One region of the Arthrobacter gyeryongensis genome, then DNA from elsewhere that is predicted to be linked to it. Evidence: riboswitches for the same ligand, from Rfam matches in the RefSeq annotation. Region 1 holds a riboswitch; each other region holds the start of a gene.
The links. A riboswitch is a leader RNA that binds a small molecule or an ion and turns the genes downstream of it on or off. The one in region 1 is predicted to bind thiamine pyrophosphate.
Positions count from the first base shown of each region.

Region 2: it holds a riboswitch for thiamine pyrophosphate, as region 1 does, so the genes downstream of both, ABEA18_RS06505 (ECF transporter S component) here and thiC (phosphomethylpyrimidine synthase ThiC) in region 1, are expected to answer to the same signal.
Region 3: it holds a riboswitch for thiamine pyrophosphate, as region 1 does, so the genes downstream of both, thiO (glycine oxidase ThiO) here and thiC (phosphomethylpyrimidine synthase ThiC) in region 1, are expected to answer to the same signal.
Region 4: it holds a riboswitch for thiamine pyrophosphate, as region 1 does, so the genes downstream of both, thiD (bifunctional hydroxymethylpyrimidine kinase/phosphomethylpyrimidine kinase) here and thiC (phosphomethylpyrimidine synthase ThiC) in region 1, are expected to answer to the same signal.

Region 1 is NZ_BAABKK010000017.1:110,960-116,134, forward strand. It holds gene ABEA18_RS13845 (alpha/beta fold hydrolase) at 1-617, shown strand, start outside; gene thiC (phosphomethylpyrimidine synthase ThiC) at 642-2,447, opposite strand; TPP riboswitch at 2,443-2,550, opposite strand; gene ABEA18_RS13855 (amidohydrolase family protein) at 2,627-3,721, shown strand; gene ABEA18_RS13860 (VOC family protein) at 3,801-4,679, shown strand; gene ABEA18_RS13865 (hypothetical protein) at 4,750-5,175, shown strand, end outside.
Region 2 is NZ_BAABKK010000009.1:126,742-131,916, forward strand. It holds gene ABEA18_RS06495 (energy-coupling factor transporter transmembrane component T family protein) at 1-414, opposite strand, end outside; gene ABEA18_RS06500 (ABC transporter ATP-binding protein) at 411-2,027, opposite strand; gene ABEA18_RS06505 (ECF transporter S component) at 2,027-2,656, opposite strand; TPP riboswitch at 2,731-2,866, opposite strand; gene ABEA18_RS06510 (NUDIX hydrolase) at 3,082-3,828, shown strand; gene ABEA18_RS06515 (DUF4235 domain-containing protein) at 3,880-4,140, shown strand; gene mnhG (monovalent cation/H(+) antiporter subunit G) at 4,137-4,607, opposite strand; gene ABEA18_RS06525 (MrpF/PhaF family protein) at 4,597-4,875, opposite strand; gene ABEA18_RS06530 (Na+/H+ antiporter subunit E) at 4,872-5,175, opposite strand, start outside.
Region 3 is NZ_BAABKK010000011.1:40,316-45,490, forward strand. It holds gene thiS (sulfur carrier protein ThiS) at 1-160, opposite strand, end outside; gene thiO (glycine oxidase ThiO) at 157-1,461, opposite strand; TPP riboswitch at 1,453-1,572, opposite strand; gene thiE (thiamine phosphate synthase) at 1,599-2,288, shown strand; gene ABEA18_RS09535 (RNB domain-containing ribonuclease) at 2,326-3,840, shown strand; gene ABEA18_RS09540 (DEAD/DEAH box helicase) at 4,129-5,175, shown strand, end outside.
Region 4 is NZ_BAABKK010000022.1:52,573-57,747, forward strand. It holds gene ABEA18_RS15440 (Rne/Rng family ribonuclease) at 1-1,954, shown strand, start outside; TPP riboswitch at 2,103-2,199, shown strand; gene thiD (bifunctional hydroxymethylpyrimidine kinase/phosphomethylpyrimidine kinase) at 2,191-3,711, shown strand; gene rplU (50S ribosomal protein L21) at 4,132-4,440, shown strand; gene rpmA (50S ribosomal protein L27) at 4,502-4,765, shown strand; gene obgE (GTPase ObgE) at 4,908-5,175, shown strand, end outside.

The DNA.
Region 1 (5,175 bases):
AGCCTTTGGAATCCGATGTTGCCGCCGACGTGGACATTATCCTGGAGTGCCTCGGAGGGCGGGAGGCCGCGTCAGGTTCCGGCCCCGCACGTGGAGGCCATATCGTAGCGCACTCCCAAGGCGCGATTTCAGCCATGTTGGCCGCGGTGGAGCGGCCGGACCTGGTCCGGTCCCTCGTGCTGGTGGAACCGGCTTGTCTTTCATTGACGGCTGAGTTACCCGCCACCGCGGCTTACCGGGCACTCATGGAGCCGTTGTTCCGGATCCGGCACGAACTCAGCGATGACGATTACCAACGCGAATTCGTCCGCAGGGCGTTTTCCTCTGAGGCGGCCGTTCTCAGTACCCCGGAGGCCCGGCGTACCGCGCGACGCCTGCGGCTCCAGGCTCCGCCGTGGGAAGCGCCCCTGCACATCGTGCCGGGCGTTCCCACGCTTGTCCTGACCGGTGGTTGGGAACCCCTTTATGAAGAGATCGCCGGCTACTTGCAGGAAACCGGTGCCCTCCACCGCGTTGCGGCTGGAGGACACCGGCCTCATGATTCAGTTGAAGGAGACCGGATGATCCGGTCCTTCATCGCGGATGTCAGCCGCGCCGGATCAGTGCAAGCTTCCTGATCAGTTCCGGCTTCCCGACGTCGCTCAACGCTTTCCTGCGGGAACCTCGAGCTCGGGCAAGTAGACCTTGCCGCCGGATGCCAGGAATTCCTCGCTCTTTTCGCGCATCCCGCTGTACATTTCCGCGATGGCCGCCTGGGAATCCGCTGAGCCGTATTCATCGCGTATGTCCTGGCTGATGCGCATGGAGCAGAATTTCGGTCCGCACATGGAGCAGAAATGCGCCGTCTTGGCCGGTTCCGCCGGGAGAGTCTCGTCGTGGAACGCTTCGGCCGTGACCGGATCCAACGACAGCGCAAACTGGTCACGCCAGCGGAACTCGAAGCGGGCCTTGGACAGGGCATCGTCGCGTTCGTGGGCGCCGGGGTGTCCCTTCGCAAGGTCAGCTGCGTGGGCGGCGATTTTGTAGGTGATCACGCCTGTCTTGACGTCGTCCTTGTTTGGCAGGCCCAAGTGTTCCTTCGGGGTGACGTAGCAGAGCATCGCGGTTCCGTAGCGCGCGATCTCCGTGGCGCCGATAGCCGAGGTGATGTGGTCGTAGCCCGGAGCAACGTCGGTCACGAGCGGGCCGAGGGTGTAGAACGGTGCGCCGTCGCACAGCTCCTGCTGCCGCTCGACGTTCTCGCGGACGAGGTGGAACGGGATGTGCCCGGGGCCCTCCACCATGACCTGCACGTCGTACTTCCACGCCCGCTTCGTGAGCTCGGCGAGCGTGTCGAGCTCGGCGAACTGCGCGGCGTCGTTGGCGTCCGCCGTCGCTCCCGGACGCAAGCCGTCACCAAGCGAGAACGCGACGTCGTACTTGGCGAAGATTTCGCAGAGTTCGTCGAAGTGGGTGTAGAGGAAGTTTTCCTCGTGGTGCGCCAGGCACCAGCCGGCCATGATGGAGCCGCCACGGGAAACGATACCCGTCACGCGGTTCGCGGTGAGTGGCACGTACCGCAGCAACACGCCAGCGTGGATGGTCATGTAGTCCACGCCCTGCTCGCACTGTTCAATGACGGTGTCGCGGAAGATCTCCCAATTGAGCTTGTTGGCTTCGCCGTTGACCTTCTCGAGGGCCTGGTAGATGGGCACGGTGCCGATCGGCACGGGGGAGTTGCGGATGATCCATTCGCGGGTGGTGTGGATGTCGTCGCCCGTGGACAGGTCCATCACCGTGTCGGCGCCCCATTGCGTTGCCCACTGCAACTTGTCCACTTCTTCGGCGATGGAACTGGTGACAGCCGAGTTGCCGATATTGGCATTGATCTTCACGAGGAACGCCTTGCCGATGATCATCGGTTCGGATTCGGGGTGGTTGATGTTGTTGGGGATGATCGCCCGGCCGGCGGCGACCTCGCTGCGGACGAGTTCCACATCGCAGTTTTCGCGAAGTGCAACGAACTGCATTTCGGGCGTCACGATGCCCTGCTTGGCGTAGTGCATCTGTGTCACGGTCTTGCCGTCGACGGCGCGGCGGGGCACCGGCTGTGCGCCCTTCCACTCTGCTGAGGCGGCGCCGCGGCGCACGGCCGACTTGCCGTCGTCGAGCAAGTTCCGTTCGCGGCCGCTGTAGGCCTCGGTATCGCCACGGGCTTCGATCCACTCGCTCCGGAACGGCTCGAGGCCCACCACGGGATCACTCCCGGGCCCTGCGGTGCGGTACACCTGGAAAGGCGTGTTGGCCTCGCCGTTGGGGGACGGCTCCAGGGCGATTTCAGTCACCGGAACCCGGATTCCCGTCTCGGCATCCTCGCGGAACGTGAGGGAATGCGACTTGAGGGATTGTGTCACTTCTTGGCCCGATCCGTTTTGGATAGGGCTCAGCTGTGCTTCTTTGGTGCTCAAAGGATTACTCACTTCCTTCGCCGGCATTACCCGGACAGGTTCAACGGTCGCAGGCTGCGTCAGCCTGATCTCAGCCCTTGCAAGGGCCCCCGTGTGGTCGTAGACGAAGCTACCACAGCCGAGAGTTCCTGAGATAGATGTGACGGGGCCGGCGACGGCGCGGGAACTAGGGTGGAATCATGGCGGAAATCATTGAATTCAGCGGCACCGTCCTCACCGGGCCGGAGGAGGAACGGCGCGGCCTCTGGTCGGTGGACGGACGGTTGACCTTTCTGCGGCCTGCTGACGCACCGGACGTCGTCCTGGCCGGATGGGTGCTGCCGGGCCTTGTCGACGCACACTGCCACGTTGGCTTGGGCAAGGGCGGGCCCGTCGACGACGAGACTGCGCGCCTGCAGGCGACGGCGGACCGGGACGCCGGGACGCTCTTGATCCGCGACGCCGGATCCGCAAGCGACACGCGCTGGCTGCAGCAGCGGGGGGACATGCCCAGGATTATCCGCGCGGGCAGGCACATCGCGAGGCAACGCCGGTACATCCCGGGACTGGCCGAAGAAGTCGAGCCCGAGGATCTCGTGGAGGCCGTGCGCAAGCAGGCGCGGTCCGGAGACGGCTGGGTCAAGATCGTCGGGGACTGGATCGACCGCTCGGCAGGCGATCTCGGCCCATCCTTTCCGGCCGCCATCGTCAAGGACGCCGTCGCCGCGGCACACGACGAGGGAGCCAGGGTAACTGCCCATTGCTTCGCTGAAGGGACTATCGACGCCATGCTCGACGCCGGCATCGACTGCATCGAGCACGCCACCGGCCTCTTGCCGCACCATATTCCCCGGCTGCTGGACCAGGATGTGCCGATTGTCCCCACCCTCATCAACATTGCGACCTTTCCGGACATCGCGAAGCAGGCGGAAGCGAAGTTCCCGCGCTACGCCGCCCACATGACCAGGCTTTGGGAGCGCAGGCATGAACGCGTAGCCGAGGCATTCGACGCCGGAGTGCGTGTGTACGCCGGAACCGACGCCGGCAGCGTCATCAAGCACGGCCGGATCGGCGAGGAAATCCTTGAATTGCATCGCGCGGGCCTTCCGGCGGCCGCCGCCCTCGATGCCGCCTGCTGGTCCGCACGCGAGTGGCTGGGTGCCGACGGCATCAGCGACGGTGCCAGTGCCGACGTCGTGCTCTACGCAAACGATCCCCGCGCGTCCCTTGAGGTGGTGCTGGATCCGCGATGCATCGTGCTGAGGGGACATATTTCAGGGAACGCCGGGCATTAGGAATAAATTGAAGCTTCAAGTAATTTAGATAGATAAGAGGTAGCCGAAGGGCGGCGCCACAAAAAGCCGGGAGTTTCACATGACCATCGCATCCAGCCAGGATCTCCTTCCTGCCGAACTCACCATGGGTACTGTCATGCTCAAGGTGGGGGACATGAAGCTCATGGGCGACTACTACCAGCGGGCGCTGGGGCTGGACGTGGTCGCCGAACAGGATGGCGGGCTCTACTTCGGCAGGCTCGGCAAGCCGTTGGTGCACCTCGCGCCGGCCTCCGGGCTCCAGATTCCGGGTCGCGGGGAGGCCGGACTTTTCCATACGGCTTTGCTCTTCGAAGACCAATCCTCGCTCGCCGCAACTGTCGCCTCGGCCGCGCAATACGAGCCCCACGCTTTCGTCGGCAGCGCGGACCACCTGGTCAGCGAGGCCTTCTACTTCACCGACCCTGAGGGTAACGGCATTGAGCTCTACTACGACAAACCCCGCGAAGGCTGGGAGTGGAACGGCAGTTCGGTCGTCATGGACAGCCTGCCGCTCCCGCCGCAGCGCTACCTCCAGCAATACCTGAGCGAAGCCGCGGTGGCGGGCCAGCACGGGGCCGGCGCCGGCGTCGGGCATGTCCACCTCCAGGTGGGCGACGTGCGGACCGCCCATGATTTCTACGTCGACACTCTGGGCTTCGAACAGACCGCCGGGTGGCACGGGCAGGCCTTGTTTGTCTCCGCGGGCGGCTACCACCACCACATGGCCATGAACGTCTGGAACAGCCGCGGTGCAGGTCCACGCAAGGACACGCTCGGTCTCGGCGAGGTGGTCATCGAGGTTCCGTCGGGAGACGACGTCGGCGCGCTCGCCGACCGCCTCAAGGTTGCCGGTATTGCGTCCCACCACACGGGCCAGGAGTTGCGCTTCGAGGACCCGTGGCGCAACCGGCTGCGGGTCGCCGTCCGCTACGCTTGATCCGACGACGTGGCGCATTTCGGCCGCCGCGCCGCAGCTCCGTTGGCACGAACGAATGAGAGTACTTTCCATGGGCTTTGCTGAAATCTTTGTTGCCACCCACGATGAAGCACTCAAGAGGGCCGCTGCCCTGGAGAAGGGCAGCGACGTATCCGGCGCCGCAGTACGGATCCCGGGAATCAGCGATTTCGAAGTAGAACAGCTCGGCGACCTCGCCGGGACCGCCGTGCATGCAGGCGGGGCCGACTATGAGCTTTCTTTGGTGGACGTCACCAGCGACGCCTTGCTGGGCGTCCCCGAAGCCATGGTGCGCGCCCTGTCCGAACTCCTCAGCTACGAGACCGAAGGGGAGGGAAACGTCCTCGACGACGTCGCCGAAAGCTGGGCGGCCCAAGAGGACATGCCCTTTGATGCCCAACAGTCCCGTCTGTACGTCCAGCAGTTGGCGGCCCTCGCGAGCGACGTCGAAAAGGCCGAGCGGGCCGGTCTTTACGTC
Region 2 (5,175 bases), on a different contig from region 1:
CAGGGCATCGGCAAGGTCCGTCGGATCGGTGCAACTCATCAGGAGAATGGCCGGCAACGCTATGGCAAGGCCGCGCAGCATAAACCCGAGTCCCAGCTGGAGCGAGCCTTCGCTGATAGACCAGATCCCGACGTCGAGCAGTATCCTTCCGCTGTCCGCCGACAGGATCGCGGTGCTCCAGCCACCAAGCGCGGCCGCGATAATCAAGGGCCAGCCGCGCTGCCAAAGCAAGCGCACGGTGAGCCCCGCGAGCGGGAACAACGCCAGTTCGCCGATGAGCGCCGTCGAAGCTGACACCAGGTCGATGGACAGCGCCAACACCAGGGTGATCAGGAAGACCGACACGAACTTGGCCAGCGGATTCGCGCGTGTCAGGAGTGCATTGTTGCCTCGGAGTGTCAGGGTTTCCCTCATGCCGCACCCGCTTCCTGCCGGGCCCCGCCTTGGAACGCAGGCTCGAGCCGCATCTCGGTGCCGCCCAGGACGGAGCTGAACTCCTGGTCATGGGTCACGGAAACCACGGAGGTGCCGGCGTCGAGCAGTTCGGACAGGAAGGACGCAAGCTCGGCCCAAGTGTTCGCATCCTGGCCGAAGGTGGGTTCGTCCAGCACCAGGACCCGGGGGTGCGCGGCGAGCACCGTCGCCACGGACAGCCGGCGCTTTTCGCCCCCGGAGAGCGTGTACGGGTTGGCGTCGACGAGATGCCCCAAGCGCAGCCGCTCCAGCAACTCGTCCACCCGGTCCTCGCCATGGCCAAGGTGCTTAGGGCCGAACATGAGCTCGTCGAGCACGCGGCCGGTGACGAACTGGTGCTCGGGCTCCTGGAACACGGTCCCTATCCGGGAGATCAGCTGCTGGGCCTTCCACTTGAACGGGTCATTACCGGCGCCGTCGCTAAGCCCGACGGCTGCAGTCACCGTGCCGGACACCGGCGCCAACAAGCCCGCGAGGGTCAACGCGAAGGTCGATTTTCCGGCGCCGTTGGGACCGGTGATGGTCAGGGCCTGCCCGGCGAGCACTTCGGCGTCGAGTCCGGACTGCACAGGAAGGGGCGGGATGGTCTTGAACCCGCGGCGCCGTGGCCGTTCGCGGGACACCGCGAGCTCCTGCGTGCCGAGCAGCAGCTCTCCAGCGCTCTCGGGGCCGGCCCCCGAGCCAGAGCCTGTTCCCGAACGTGGCCGGGTGGACGGCACGTAACCGGGCACCCAGACGCCCGCAGCAGTGAGCATGTCCCTCGCTTGCGCCAGAACGGTGTCCGGATCGCCGTCCAGGAGCACCGCTGGCGTCGACCCTCCCTTGGAGGAGGAGCTGCCCGGCTGCAGCACCACGATCCGGTCCACGAGGTCTTTCCAGACCGATACCCGGTGTTCCACCACCACCAAGGTAGCGCCGGTCTTGTCCAGGCAGCGGCCCACGGCATCGCGCACTTCCAACACGCCGGCCGGGTCAAGGTTGGCGGTCGGCTCGTCCAGGAGGATCAAGCCGGGCCGCATCGCCAGGATGCCGGCCAGTGCAAGGCGTTGCTTCTGCCCACCCGAGAGGGCCGACGTCGGGTGGTCGAGCGCGAAGTTGCCGCTCGCACTGCCACCGGCACTACGCAGCAGCCCGACGTCGTCGAGCGCTTCATGGACCCGCTTCCAGATCTCTTCCCGCGGCACGCAAAGGTTCTCGGCGCCGAACGCGACGTCGTCGCCCAGCCGGGAAAGCACCACCTGGGTTTCGGGGTCCTGTTGCATGAGTCCGGCACGGCCCCGCTGGGCCTTCGGCGAAACGCCGTCCACCAGCAGCGAGCCCGTCTCGTCGGCGTCGTCACCTTCCTCGCCCAACACGCCTGCCAAGGCATGCAGGAGCGTCGACTTGCCCGCGCCCGAGGGGCCGAGCAGGAGCACACGCTCCCCTGGACGGATGTCCAGGTCGAGGGCGTGAATGGCCTGCGTGGTGCGGCCAGCGTGCCGCCAGCCCCAGCCTTGCGCGGAAATGGCGGCGGGTCGCACCACAGCAGGTGTGCCGGAATCAGGACTGGGCATCAGGAAAAGACGGGCTCCGAGGCGGCCTTGCGGGACGCGAACGCGCTCAGGACACCGGTCTTGGCCAGGCCGCGGGTCGCGATCCAGGACAAGGCACCGGCAATGACGGCACCGGAGATCGTGCAGAACACGATGTACGCGAGCTTGTCGACCGGTTCGTAGGCGATGTTCCAGCCCCACGGCAGGAAGGAGTCGTTCAAACCGCAGAACAGGCCAGCGCCGGCACCGGCCAGCAGGGACACCGGCAGGTTGAACTTCTTGTACATGAAGGCCAGGAAGATGAGTTCCGCGCCGAGACCCTGAAGCAGGCCCGAGATCAGGACCGTGGTGCCGTACTGCGAACCCATGATGAGCTCACTGGTGGCGGCCACTGTCTCGCAGAAAATTGCCGCACCGGGCTTGCGGACGATGAGCATGCCCAGCACTGCCGGAATCATCCAACCACCGGCGATCAGGCCGCTCAGCGGCGGGTAGCCGGCGGACATAGGCGTAGCAACCAGAGCCATCTGGTCCCACGCCCAGAAGATCACGCCGCCGGCGATCGAGATCAGCGCTGCCACGACGATGTCCACGACGCGCCAGTTGTAACCAGGCTTGGTGAGGCCCGGCCTTGCAGAAATACCAGTCATTTTGTCCTCCTGAGGAACAGGAGGGGAAAGTGTTCCCGGTTGCCTGCGAGCGGCTTCCGCCGCGCCGGTCCGGACACTATGAGAACTCGACTCCCTTGCGCCGGTACTAGCCGGATCAGGTTCGAGGGTCTGCGGCTGTCCGCACTCTCAGCGCCCGTCCTCGTGCCGCATTGCTGCGAGCCCGACGGCGGCGCTCCCCTGTCGTTATCAATCCACCCTTTTGGGCGTGGTTCAGTTTACACCTTGGCGGGGTTGCGGGCGCTGTGCCGGCCTATGCGGAACGGTCACAAACACGCGTACCGACGGATTCTGCTGGATCATTCGCCGGGCGAGCCCTAGCCGGCCCGGATTGGCGCGGGCGGGCGCAGAAACTGGGAGAATGATCCAGCAGAATGTGACGCAGCAGAGCGGGCAAAGGAGCGGTCTTGGCAGGCATTAGCGAAGCGAACAGCACCACGGTGGCCGAACCTAGGCTCGCCGCGAGCGTGATCCTGGTCCGCGAGGCCCCCGTTCACACGGTTGAGTCAGACCCGGAGGTTCCGGCGGATACCGGGCGCGGCCTGGAGGTGTTCGTCCAGCACCGGGTGACCACGATGGATTTCGCCGCGGGCATGGTCGTCTTCCCCGGAGGGCGAGTGGACCAGGCGGACAGCTCCGGCTGGGACTTCGAGGACGACGTCGTCGAGCAGCACGCCGCCGCATGGCACCGGAGCAGCATCGCCGTCGAGCCCGCTTCGGCCCGGTTCAACGCCGGCCGGGTGCTGGCGGCCGCGCAGCGCGAGGTGTTCGAAGAAGCCGGGCTGAAGCTCGACGCCGCCACCCTCCGCCCGTGGGCCAACTGGGTCACCCCGGCAGACCAGCCCAAGCGCTTCGACACATACTTCTACCTTGCCTGCCCGCTTTCCGGTGCCGAGCCAAGGCACCAAACAACGGAAGCGTCATCGTCCTTGTGGATGCCGGTCCGCGGGATCCTGGATGCCGAAGCCGCCGGAACCCTCAAGCTCATGCCGCCCACGTTGGCGCTGCTCGATGAGCTCGTCGCCCTCGGCACAGTGGAAGCGATACTGGCCGAGGACCGCGACATCGTGCCCGTCCGTCCAAAGCCTGGAGCTTTGGAGGAGTTCTTCCGGCTGAGGCGCCAGTCCCCAACCGTTGCTCCGGAACTGCCCTGAAGTGGGGTTAGGCTGGGGACGGTCCTGTTTCCTCCCGCAAGGAGTCCCGGAATGAACCTCCTCATCAAGCTGCTCGGCACTGGCGTCAGCATCGGCGCAGGCTTTGTCGGCACCAAGATCGTCAATGCGTTGTGGGAAAAGTCCACCGGCAAGAAGCCTCCCAAGGGTCACGATGACATGGAGGCAAGCCTGCGCTCGGCACTGACCTTCGCGCTGATTTCGGCGACCGTCAGCGCAGTCATCCAGGTTTTCGCAAGCCGCAGTACCCAGCGCGCCATCTCGCGTTTCTCGAAGACGCAGGACATCGTCTAGGCTGACGGCCCGCCGTCCCGGCCGTTCGCGGCTGAGCTCCCGCCGTTCCCGGCGTGGGGCATTGCCGGGCCCGTTTCCTGGGCTTTCTCCGCTGCCCGTTGACCGGCAGCCCGCAGCACCACGGCCTCAAGTTCGTCTATGCTCAGCAACTCGCGGTGGAGGTGCTTGGTCCGGTAGCCCGCGCGGCCCACCATGTGTGCGGATACGGGCACGGTCAGCAGCTGGAAGATCCAGGCCACCGCCAGGATCGGCCACACCCACCATTCGCGCATCTGCAACCCGATGGCCGCCAAGACAAGGAACAGCCCCAACACTTGCGGCTTGGTGGCCGCGTGCATGCGGCTCATGAGGTCCGGGAACCGCAACAGGCCGATTGCCGCGCCCAATGACATCAGCACACCAACAATCAGCAGCACTGCGGTGACCGCATCGATCACTGCGTCAACTCCAGTGGCATTAGGAGTCATTGACCTGTCCCCTTCGGTCGGCCACGAAACGGGCCACCGTCACCGAGCCAACGAACCCGATCAGCGTCAGTGCGACCAGCAGCACGAGGTTGTTGAGGTGTCTGTTGACGGCCATGTCGATGGCCAGCGCGGCGCCCAGTATGGCGAGCAACACGTCCGAGGCGAGCACCCGGTCCAGCAGGGACGGCCCGACGGCGATCCGGTAGATGGCGCCTGCCGCCGCGAGGCTGAGAATCACCGCCGTGACGATCAGCACAATGTCTTTCATGAGCCAACTCCCCTCGTTGCAGGCCAGCCTTCGGCCTGGAGTGCGTCCATTTCCGCTCGGGTACCCATGATCCGGATCAGCGAGGCCTCCGTGTCCTGGACTTCCTTACGCAGCTTGGCCGTGTCCACATCGTTGCGGACATTGAGCCCGTGGATATAGAGCGTGGACGTTGAGCGATCCACCTCCACCACCAAGGAACCCGGAATCAGCGAAATCACGTGGCCTGTGGCGGTCACCATGAGGTCGGAATGGCTACGCAGGGGAACCGCGACCACGGCATTGGTTACCGAAGGCCCCCGG
Region 3 (5,175 bases), on a different contig from region 1:
GCACCACTTCGGAATTGCGTGCGACGGCGACGCCGATCTTGCGTCCGTCAGCCGCCTGGCCGCTGGAGTCCACAACACGTCCGGTGACGTGGCTGACGAGGGTGGTGACAGACGCGTCGTCGCTCAGTGTGTGGTCTGCGCCGTTCAATTTGATGTTCATGCGTGGTCCTTCGGAAGGGGATATAAGGTACCGGCCGATGGGTCGTCCGTTGAGGCCGGTACCGTTGAAAGCTGGTGGGAGAAGCGGTCCGGGCGGAATTTGTTCCACCGGGGATCCGCGGTGCCGTCCATGAGTCCGACGCAGATCTTCGCCGCTGCCGGAGTGAGGAGTACGCCGTGGCGGAAGAAGCCGCTGGCCACGATGAGGCCCGGCACGGTTCTTTCGCGACCTTCCACGCGGCCCAGCAACGGTGCGTTGTCCGGAGTGCCCGGGCGCGCTCGGGCAGTTGCTTCCAGAAGTTCCAGTTCGGCCACAGCCGGGACAAGTACCTGGGCGTCGCGGAGCAATTGGTACACGCCACCGGCTGATACCGGGTTGACCGATCCCCCGGACGCCGACAAGCCGTCTTCACGTTGCGTCGCGCCGATCACCACCGTCCCGTCGTCGCGGGGCACGATATAGACGGGCACTCCGCGCACCATTCCCCGGACAGTGGCGGTGACCAGGGGTTGCAGGTGCTCCGGGACGCGCAACCGCAGTATGTCGCCATACACCGGACGCAACGGGAGTGACAATCCATCCGGCAGGCCGTCCAAGCGGGCGGCATCCAGTCCGTTGGCTACCACTGTTTCCGTGGCGAGCACTTCGATTCCTGAGCCGAGCACGGCCCCGACGACGCGCCCGTCCTCCCACAGGAGTCCCGCCGCAGCGTCGTGGACCGCAAAACCGTCCTCGGCCCCCGGAATCCAGCTGGAATCGCCGGGCTGGTGGTCTGCCAGCGCGCCCAGAATCGCGGCCGAAAGCCGGCGTGGATCCACTTGGTGGTCGCCCGGGATGTCGAAGGCGCAGGAAATCTGCGGGCTCAGCAGCGGCTCACGCTCCCGCGCCTCGCGCAACCGCACGGATTCCACCACCAGGCCGTTGGCCAGCTGCACATCCCGGAGATCGGCGAGCGCCCGGCGGTCCGCAGCGTCCGCGCCGACGGCGAGGGTCGGCGTCGTACGGTAACCTGTGCTGCGGCCGATGCTCGAGCCGGTCACATTCCGTTCGAAGTCCGGCCACAATACCGACGATTCGAGCATTAGCTCCAGGAGGTCCTCTTCCTGGTAGTGCAATTCGCTGACCGGCGCCAGCATTCCCGCCGCCGCGAACGTAGCGCCGCTGGCCGGTGCGGGATCGACGAGGGCAACCGAACGGCCGGATCTGCGGGCTTCCCACGCGATGCCGAGGCCAATGACACCGCCCCCGATCACCGCGACATCCGCGCGCACGGGTTCGTGCTGGGTGTTTACTTCGTCCATGGAGTCCTTCCCTACGCCGGTACTAGCCGGATCAGGTCAAGCGGTCGGCGCTTAAGCCCTCTCAGCCGAGCGGCGATTGTGACTGCCGCCGCGGCTCCCGCGGTACCAGCCCAGTTTAGAGGAACTACTCTGTTTCCATGACCCAGCACGATGTCCACACCACCGCCCGCCTGTACCTCTGCACTGACGCCCGCAAACAAAAGGGTGATTTTGAGCAGTTTGTCGATGCCGCATTCGAGGGCGGCGTGGACATCATCCAGCTGCGTGACAAGACGATTGAGGCGGCGGAAGAACTCGAACTCCTGGAGGTCCTGCAATCCGTGGCTCATCGTCACGGCCGTCTCTGGGCAGTCAACGACCGCGCGGACGTAGCATCCCTCTCCGGCGCGCCGGTGTTCCATATCGGCCAAAAGGACATTCCGCTGCGCTCTGCCCGGAAATTGCTCCACGACCCCACCATCATCGGCCTCTCCACGCACACGCCGGAACAGATTGACGCCGCCATCGCCGCGTCGCCTGGCCGCAGCGGCCTGGACTACTTCTGCGTCGGGCCGGTGTGGGCCACCCCCACGAAGCCGGGACGCTCCGCCGTCGGGCTCGATCTGGTGAAGTACGCTGCCAACGCGGTGAAGCAGGCAGACGAAGAGACCGTCGGGGGCGTCGTGCTCCCCTGGTTTGCGATCGGCGGGATCGATCTCGGCAACGTGGAAGAGGTAGTTAGGGCCGGCGCCAGCCGCATCGTGGTGGTGCGGGCAATCACCGAAGCGCAAGATCCGACGGCAGCTGCCCAGGCGCTCCTGGCTGCCCTGGACGCAGCGGCGGCCTAGCGAGACGCCGCGAGATTTTGGAGTTACCCTGACTTTCGTGTCACACCAGCGGATAGCCCCGAACGTTAGTGAAACGTCGAACCAGCTTGCGGAAGCGCTGGCGGCGCTGCGGACTGAACTCGAGCTGCCCGCAGGTTACCCCGCTGAAGCGCTGCGCGACGCCGAAGCGGCGGTTTCCGGACACACCCTGCCGCCGCATGACTTCACGGACGTTCCGTTCATCACGATCGACCCGGCTTCTTCCACGGATCTCGACCAGGCCCTCTTCATTGACAGGTCCGGCGGTGGTTACAGGGTTCTCTACGCCATCTCCGATGTGCCCTCCTTTGTGCCCCCGGGAGGAGCGCTCGACGCCGAGACCCGCCACCGCGGGCAAACGTACTATGCCCCGGACGGCCGTATACCGCTGCACCCCGAGATCATCAGCGAGCATGCGGGAAGCCTGTTGGCCGGCCAGACGTGCGGCGCGTTCGTGTGGGACTTCGAACTCGATGCCGAGGCGGAGTTCCGCACCGTCTCCGTGCGGCGGGCAAGCGTACGGAGCCGCGCCAAACTCAGCTACAAGGGCGTGCAGGCTGAGATCGATTCCGGAACAGCTGATCCCGTCCTGCAGCTGCTCAAGGAAGTCGGACTCAAGCGGGTGGAACTTGAGGGCCGCCGCGGCGGGGCAAGCCTGAACATGCCCGAACAGGAAATCGTCCAACTGCCCGACGGCGGGGGGTACAGGATCGTCGCAGCTCCCTCGCTGCCGGTTGAGGACTGGAACGCCCAGATTTCGCTCATGACCGGGATGGCCGCCGCCCAGCTGATGCTCGACGGCAAAGTGGGGATTTTGCGCACCATGCCGGCCCCCGATGAGCGCTCGCTGCTCCATTTCAAGCGGCAAACGGGGGCACTCGGCAAGCCCTGGACCGAGGGGACGAGCTATGGAGCGTACTTGCGGACCCTCGACGCCAAGGACCCCCGGCAACTGGCCATCCTCCATTCAGCGGGGCTGCTTTTCCGTGGTGCCGGCTACACGCCCTTCGACGGCGAGGTACCGGGCAGCGTCCTGCAGTCAGCCATCGGGGCACCCTATGCCCACACCACCGCGCCGTTGCGCCGGCTTGTGGATCGTTTTGTGCTGGTCATCTGCGAAGCACTGAGTAATGGAACAGAGATCCCTGCATGGGCCCGGAATGCTTTGCCGACCCTGCCGGTGATCATGGCGTCTTCCGACCAGCTTGCCGCCAAAATGGAACGCCTGGCCCTGGACACGGTGGAGGCAGCGCTCCTGGTGAACCACATCGGACAGGAATTCGACGCCGTAGTGATTTCCGGATCGAAGCCCGCCAAGAACAACGGAAACGGCAACGGGAACAGCGCCAATGGCAACAACGGTAATGGCAATGGGAACGGAGCCCCGCACGGCCCCTACGGCATCGTCCAGATCGCCGAGCCGGCGGTCACCGCTCGTTGCGACGGCGAAATGGAGTCGGGCACGAAGGTCCGCGTGAAACTGCTGGACGCGGACATTGCCACCCGCCAAATCACCTTCGAACTGATCCCGTAGCGCACTCCGTTCGCAGGCCCGGGACCGCGATCCGGGGATTATCGCCCCCAGACGCTAGACTGAGTGAGTAGTAATGGATGCCCGGTCGTTGATTCAGTTAATTTTTTGACATCAACAAGCCCGCCCCTACGCGATCTTGAGATACACCAACTGGTCCCCAGTGCCAGTATTTAGATAGCCCGCGATCGGCTTCCACTGGATTTGCTTGCGCCCATCCGTGCTCCGGAACGGCCCTGCCACAACCGTTGAGCACGCAGCGCAGCCCAAATGAATAAGGAAAACTCCACTGTGAGTGAATTGCACACCCATGAAGTTCTGACCGACGGAACCGAAACGATCGAACCCGAGGAAACCATTTCCTCGGACGAAACACCCCACGAGATCGCAGAAAAGACCTTCGCCGACTACAACGTCCGCGCCGACATCGTTGAATCCCTCGCCGACGCCGGAATCACCCACCCGTTCCCCATCCAGTCCATGACGCTCCCGGTCGCCCTAGGCGGTCACGACATCATCGGCCAGGCCAAGACCGGTACCGGAAAGACTCTCGGCTTCGGCATTCCGGCACTGCAGCGCGTCGTCGGACCGGACGACGCCGGGCACGACAAGCTCGCTGTCCCGGGTGCACCCCAGGCCCTCGTGATTGTTCCGACCCGCGAACTCGCCGTGCAGGTGGCCAACGATCTCCAGACGGCGTCCCGGAAGCGCAACGCCCGCATCGCCACCATCTATGGCGGCCGCGCATACGAGCCCCAGATCGAAGCCCTGCAAAAGGGCGTCGAGGTTGTTGTCGGCACCCCCGGCCGTCTGATCGACCTCTACAAGCAGAAGCACCTGAACCTCAAGAACGTACGCATGGTGATTCTCGACGAAGCAGACGAGATGCTTGACCTCGGCTTCCTTCCGGACGTCGAGACCCTGATTGCCGGCACACCCGCCGTCCGCCAGACCCTGCTCTTCTCGGCCACCATGCCTGGCCCGGTCATCGCCATGGCGCGCCGCTACATGACGCAGCCCACGCACATCCGTGCCGCCGACCCGGACGACGAAGGCCTGACCAAGCGCGACATCCGGCAGCTCATCTACCGTGCCCACAGCATGGACAAGGTGGAGGTCGTCGCCCGCATTCTGCAGGCCCGCGGCCGCGGCCGGACCATCATCTTCACCAAGACCAAGCGCACCGCAGCCAAGGTTGCCGAGGAACTCGTGGACCGCGGCTTCGCAGCCGCCGCCATCCACGGTGACCTGGGCCAGGGCGCCCGCGAGCAGGCTCTCCGCGCCTTCCGCAACAACAAGGTGGACGTCCTCGTGGCCACCGACGTCGCCGCCCGCGGC
Region 4 (5,175 bases), on a different contig from region 1:
CGTCTACCTGGGCAAGGTCCAGAACGTGTTGCCGTCGATGGAAGCCGCGTTCGTCGACATTGGACGCGGCCGCAACGCCGTGCTGTACGCCGGTGAAGTCAACTGGGATGCCGTCACTTTGGAAGGCAAGCCGCGCCGGATCGAAAACGCCCTGAAATCAGGCGATTCCGTATTGGTCCAGGTCACCAAGGACCCCGTGGGTCACAAGGGCGCACGCCTGACGAGCCAGATTTCGCTCCCAGGCCGCTACCTTGTGTACGTACCGGGCGGGTCAATGACCGGTATCTCCCGCAAGCTGCCCGACGTCGAGCGCAACCGCCTGAAGAAGATCCTCAAGGACCGCCTCCCGGAGAACGCGGGCGTCATTGTCCGCACCGCCGCCGAAGGTGCTTCCGAGGAAGAGCTGACACACGACATCAACCGCCTGCGGGCCCAGTGGGAAGGCATCGAAAGCCAGTCCACGTCCACCAAGATCCTGGCGCCGGAACTGCTGTACGGCGAACCGGACCTGACCATCAAGGTAGTCCGCGACGTCTTCAACGAGGACTTCTCCAAGCTCATCGTCTCCGGCGATGAAGCATGGGACACCATCGAGGCCTACGTCACGTACGTGGCGCCGGACCTGGTGGGACGCCTCGAGAAGTGGACCTCGGATCAGGACATTTTCTCGGCATGGCGTGTGGACGAACAGATCCACAAGGCATTGGAGCGCAAGGTCTTCCTGCCCTCCGGTGGTTCGCTCGTGATCGACCGCACCGAGGCCATGACGGTTGTTGACGTCAACACCGGGAAGTTCACCGGCAGCGGTGGCAACCTCGAGGAAACCGTCACCAAGAACAACCTTGAGGCTGCCGAGGAAGTGGTCCGCCAGCTGCGCTTGCGCGACATCGGCGGAATCATCGTCATCGACTTCATCGACATGGTCCTGGAATCCAACCGCGATCTCGTGCTGCGCCGCTTGGTCGAGTGCCTCGGCCGGGACCGTACCAAGCACCAGGTAGCCGAGGTGACGTCGCTTGGATTGGTCCAGATGACCCGCAAGCGCATGGGCACCGGACTGCTGGAGGTCTTCGGCGAGCAGTGCGAAACGTGCGCCGGTCGCGGAATCGTCACGCACGATGAGCCTGTGGAGCACCGTCGGGCCAACGTGGTGGCCGCTGAACACCACCACCCGCGCACGGAGTCACAGCCGGCCGTCCGCCCCGAGCAGCGCAAGCGTCGCCGCGGCAGGGGCACCGGTCCGGGGACCACCGAGCTCCCGATCACTCCTCCAGTGCCGGTCCACAGCGTGGAATCCACTGATCCGAATCGCCAGGCAGCCACGCGCGCAGCCCTTGCCACCATCGCGGCTGCTGCCCACGCAGCCCACCTGCACGACGACGAGCTCCACCACGCGGCGGAATTGCTCGCCGACGGGCACGTAGCGGAAGCAACCCCGGCCCAGGCCCCCGCGGCCCCGGCCCAGCCTCCCGCGGCCCCGGTCCAGGCTCCTGCCGCTGCTTCGAGTGGCGAGGAACGTTCGAAGCCTGTGCTGCGATTCGGCGGTGAGGAAGTTGCGTTGCCCTTCGTCCACCACGAAGAGGAGCCAGCGAGTGGTGCACCTGCCATGAGCCTGGACCTGTTGGCACAAGCATTCGCAGGCCTCGGAGAAGCTCCGGACACCGCGACGACGGCAACTGAGGCCGAGGAAGCGCCCGCAGGGACCCCCGCCGCCGTTGCAAGCGGAGAATCCCCGGAAGCGGGTTCGCGTGGACGCCGAGGCCGCCGCAACCGCAGCGCCAGCCGGGCCCAGGGTGCCGCCAACGCCACCAACGTGGAGCACCACGAGGTTGCCGTGGCCGCCTCCGGTGGGGCCGCGCACGAGGCCAAGGCGGCGGACGCTGCTCCAGCCAAGTCGACGGCGGCAGCGGAACCGATCATCCTCGGGGTCGGCGTGCCCAAGTCCGAACTTTAGACGCAGTACCCTGTCCGAAGCCCCGGCCGTTTCCGCTCTTGTGGAAACCACCGGGGCTTCGGCGTTGCCAGCCAATTCACCGGACCACCGCTCAGCGCGGTTGCAAAGGGCGATTTCAGCGGGTGGGGTGTGATCCGGGTTAAGCTAGGGGACTGACACGGGGTGCCGCGCACCAAGCCGGCTGAGACCAGACCCGTTGAACCTGTCCGGTTAGCACCGGCGAAGGGATGTCTTGCATGACTGTTTCAGCGCAATCAGCCGTCTACCCGCTTAAGGCCATCCAGCGAGCTATCCCGAGGGTCCTCAGCATTGCCGGCTCGGATCCTTCGGGTGGTGCCGGGATCCAGGCAGACCTCAAGAGCATTGCGGCCAACGGAGGCTATGGCATGGCCGTGATTACGGCGCTCACGGTACAAAACACGCAGGGCGTCACTGCCGTCCATGTGCCTCCCGTCGAATTCCTGCGCCAGCAATTGGATGCCATTAGCGACGACATCACCGTCGATGCTGTCAAAATCGGCATGCTCGGGGACGCGGCCGTCATCCACGAGGTCCGTCGCTGGCTCGGCGAGGCGCGTCCCGCCGTCGTCGTGCTGGATCCGGTGATGATCGCGACCAGTGGCGACCGGCTCCTGGCGGAGTCCGCTGAAACCGCGCTGCGGGAACTCCTGCCCCTCGCTGACTTGGTGACCCCCAACCTTCCTGAATTGGCCATGCTGCTTGGCGAGCCTGTTGCCATTGACTGGGCATCGGCGTTGGAGCAAGGCAAACGCCTGGCTGCCGCCTGCGGAAACACCGTCCTGGTGAAGGGCGGCCATCTGCAGGGAGAGGCCTGCCCCGACGCCCTGGTCAACACCGAAGGAGTCCTCAGCCAGGACGTGGTGGAATTTGCCGGTCAACGCGTGGAGACCCGCAACAGCCATGGCACGGGATGCTCCCTATCCTCGGCGATGGCGACGGCCAAGGCGCGGCTCGGTGATTGGGAGTCCGCCCTGCGTGTAGTCAAGCCCTGGCTTCAGGAGGCGCTGACCCGGTCCGAGGTGCTGGAAGTCGGGAAGGGCAACGGGCCGATCCATCATTTCCACGCGCTCCAGCAGGACCTTCAACCGGGGGACTTTGCCGTCCGGATGTGGGACACCGCCCAAGCGGAACTTGCGGCCATTTATGGCCTGGACTTCATCCAGCACTTGCAAACCGGTGGCCTCAGCGAAGCGCAGTTCAGCTATTACCTGTCGCAGGATGCCATCTATCTCAACGGCTATTCCCGGGTCCTGGCACGGGCAAGCGCCCTCGCCCCGAGGGAAACCGAACAGCTGTTCTGGGCCCGCGGCTCGCAGATGTGCCTTGAGGTCGAGTCCGAGCTGCACCGGAATTGGCTCAGCGGACGCCAGGTGAGCGGAGAGCTTGGCCCAGTCACCAAGGCCTACGTGGACCACTTGCTGGCGGCTTCGGTATCGGGCAGCTATGCCGTGCTGCTGGCTGCCGTGCTTCCCTGCTACTGGTTGTACGCCGAAGTGGGACAGCAGCTCCACCTTGGCTATGTTCAGGCGGGAGCGTCGGACGAGCACCCTTACGCGGACTGGCTGCGCACTTACGCAGACGAGGCGTTCGCAGCGGCCACCCGCACGGCGATCGACATCACGGATGCCGCCGCGCAGGCCGCGTCGCCAACGGAGCGCGCCGCTATGATGGAGGCGTTTGCCCAATCCTGCCGTTATGAAACGGCGTTCTTCGATGCTCCAAGATTGCACGCCTGAGCCCGTTTTCTGGGGCGGAGGCACGGTAGCCAGGCCTATTTCCGCGGGCGCTGCAGCGTGTCGGCGTGAGGATCCGAGCTTTTCCCGGCCGGCAGGGTAAGGTGGACGGGCACGGTACCGGATGGCGACATAGCCAGTGTGTGGCAGCCATCACGTGGCAGCCTCCGGACCTGGCCTCATTTGCAGCCGAAGGCGAAACTAGCGTAATCTAGATCTTCGGTGCTTACGCCAACACTTGGGTTATGCCCCTAGAAACCGTTCATTTGGAACTTACCTTTCATTTGGAACTATTCGAGGGATGACTCATGGATTCCGTACCGGAGTCCACGGCGTTGAGGCACAGCGTGAACCAGGCCCGTTTTCGGATCGGGGTTCCGCACGCAAATTTAGTAATAAACGTCGAGAGAAGTGAGTGCCCAAGTGGTGTACGCGATTGTCCGCGCAGGCGGCCGCCAAGAAAAGGTTTCCGTTGGAGACTACGTAACCCTGAACCGCGTCCCCGGTGGAGCCGGCAGCACCCTTGAGCTGCCCGCACTGCTCCTGGTGGACGGTGACAAGGTCACCTCCGCTGCTGCGGATCTGGCCAAGGTCAAGGTTACGGCTGAGATCCTCGAAGACCTCCGTGGTCCGAAGATCGTCATCCAGAAGTTCAAGAACAAGACCGGCTACAAGAAGCGCCAGGGTCACCGTCAAGAACTCACCAAGATCAAGATCACCGGTATCAAGTAACCACTGGTTGCTGTTCAGGTTTTCAACAGATTCCCCAGAATTTTAAAGGCAGGCATTTCAAATGGCACATAAAAAAGGCGCGAGCTCCACTCGCAACGGTCGTGACTCCAACGCCCAGTACCTCGGCGTAAAGCGCTTCGGTGGCCAGGTCGTTTCCGCAGGCGAGATCATCGTCCGCCAGCGCGGCACCCACTTCCACCCGGGCGCCGGTGTCGGCCGCGGTGGCGACGACACCCTGTTCGCCCTGCAGGCAGGTGCGGTTGAGTTCGGTACTCGCCGCGGCCGTCGCGTAGTGAACATCGTTGCTGCTGCAGCTGCAGAGTAATAACACGTTCTGAACGGGTGGAGCGGGCCGTATGGCCCGCTCCACCTGTCTTTTTAACCGCACTAGAATTTACTAGTGCGGGCGGCGCAACAGCGGCGCAACACGCACTTCAAGCAGTAATTTCCAGTTAGAGGAGAAACACGTGGCGACCTTCGTAGACCGGGTAGTACTTCACGTATCCGGCGGAACAGGCGGCCACGGCTGTGTCTCTGTTAAGCGCGAGAAGTTCAAGCCCCTGGGCGGACCCGACGGCGGCAACGGCGGTAACGGCGGCGACGTCATCCTGCGCGTTGATGCCCAGACCACCACTTTGCTTGATTACCACCACGCACCGCACCGCCACGCAACCAACGGTGGCCCCGGCATGGGTGACTGGCGCGGCGGCAAGAACGGTGAAACTCTCGTGCTTC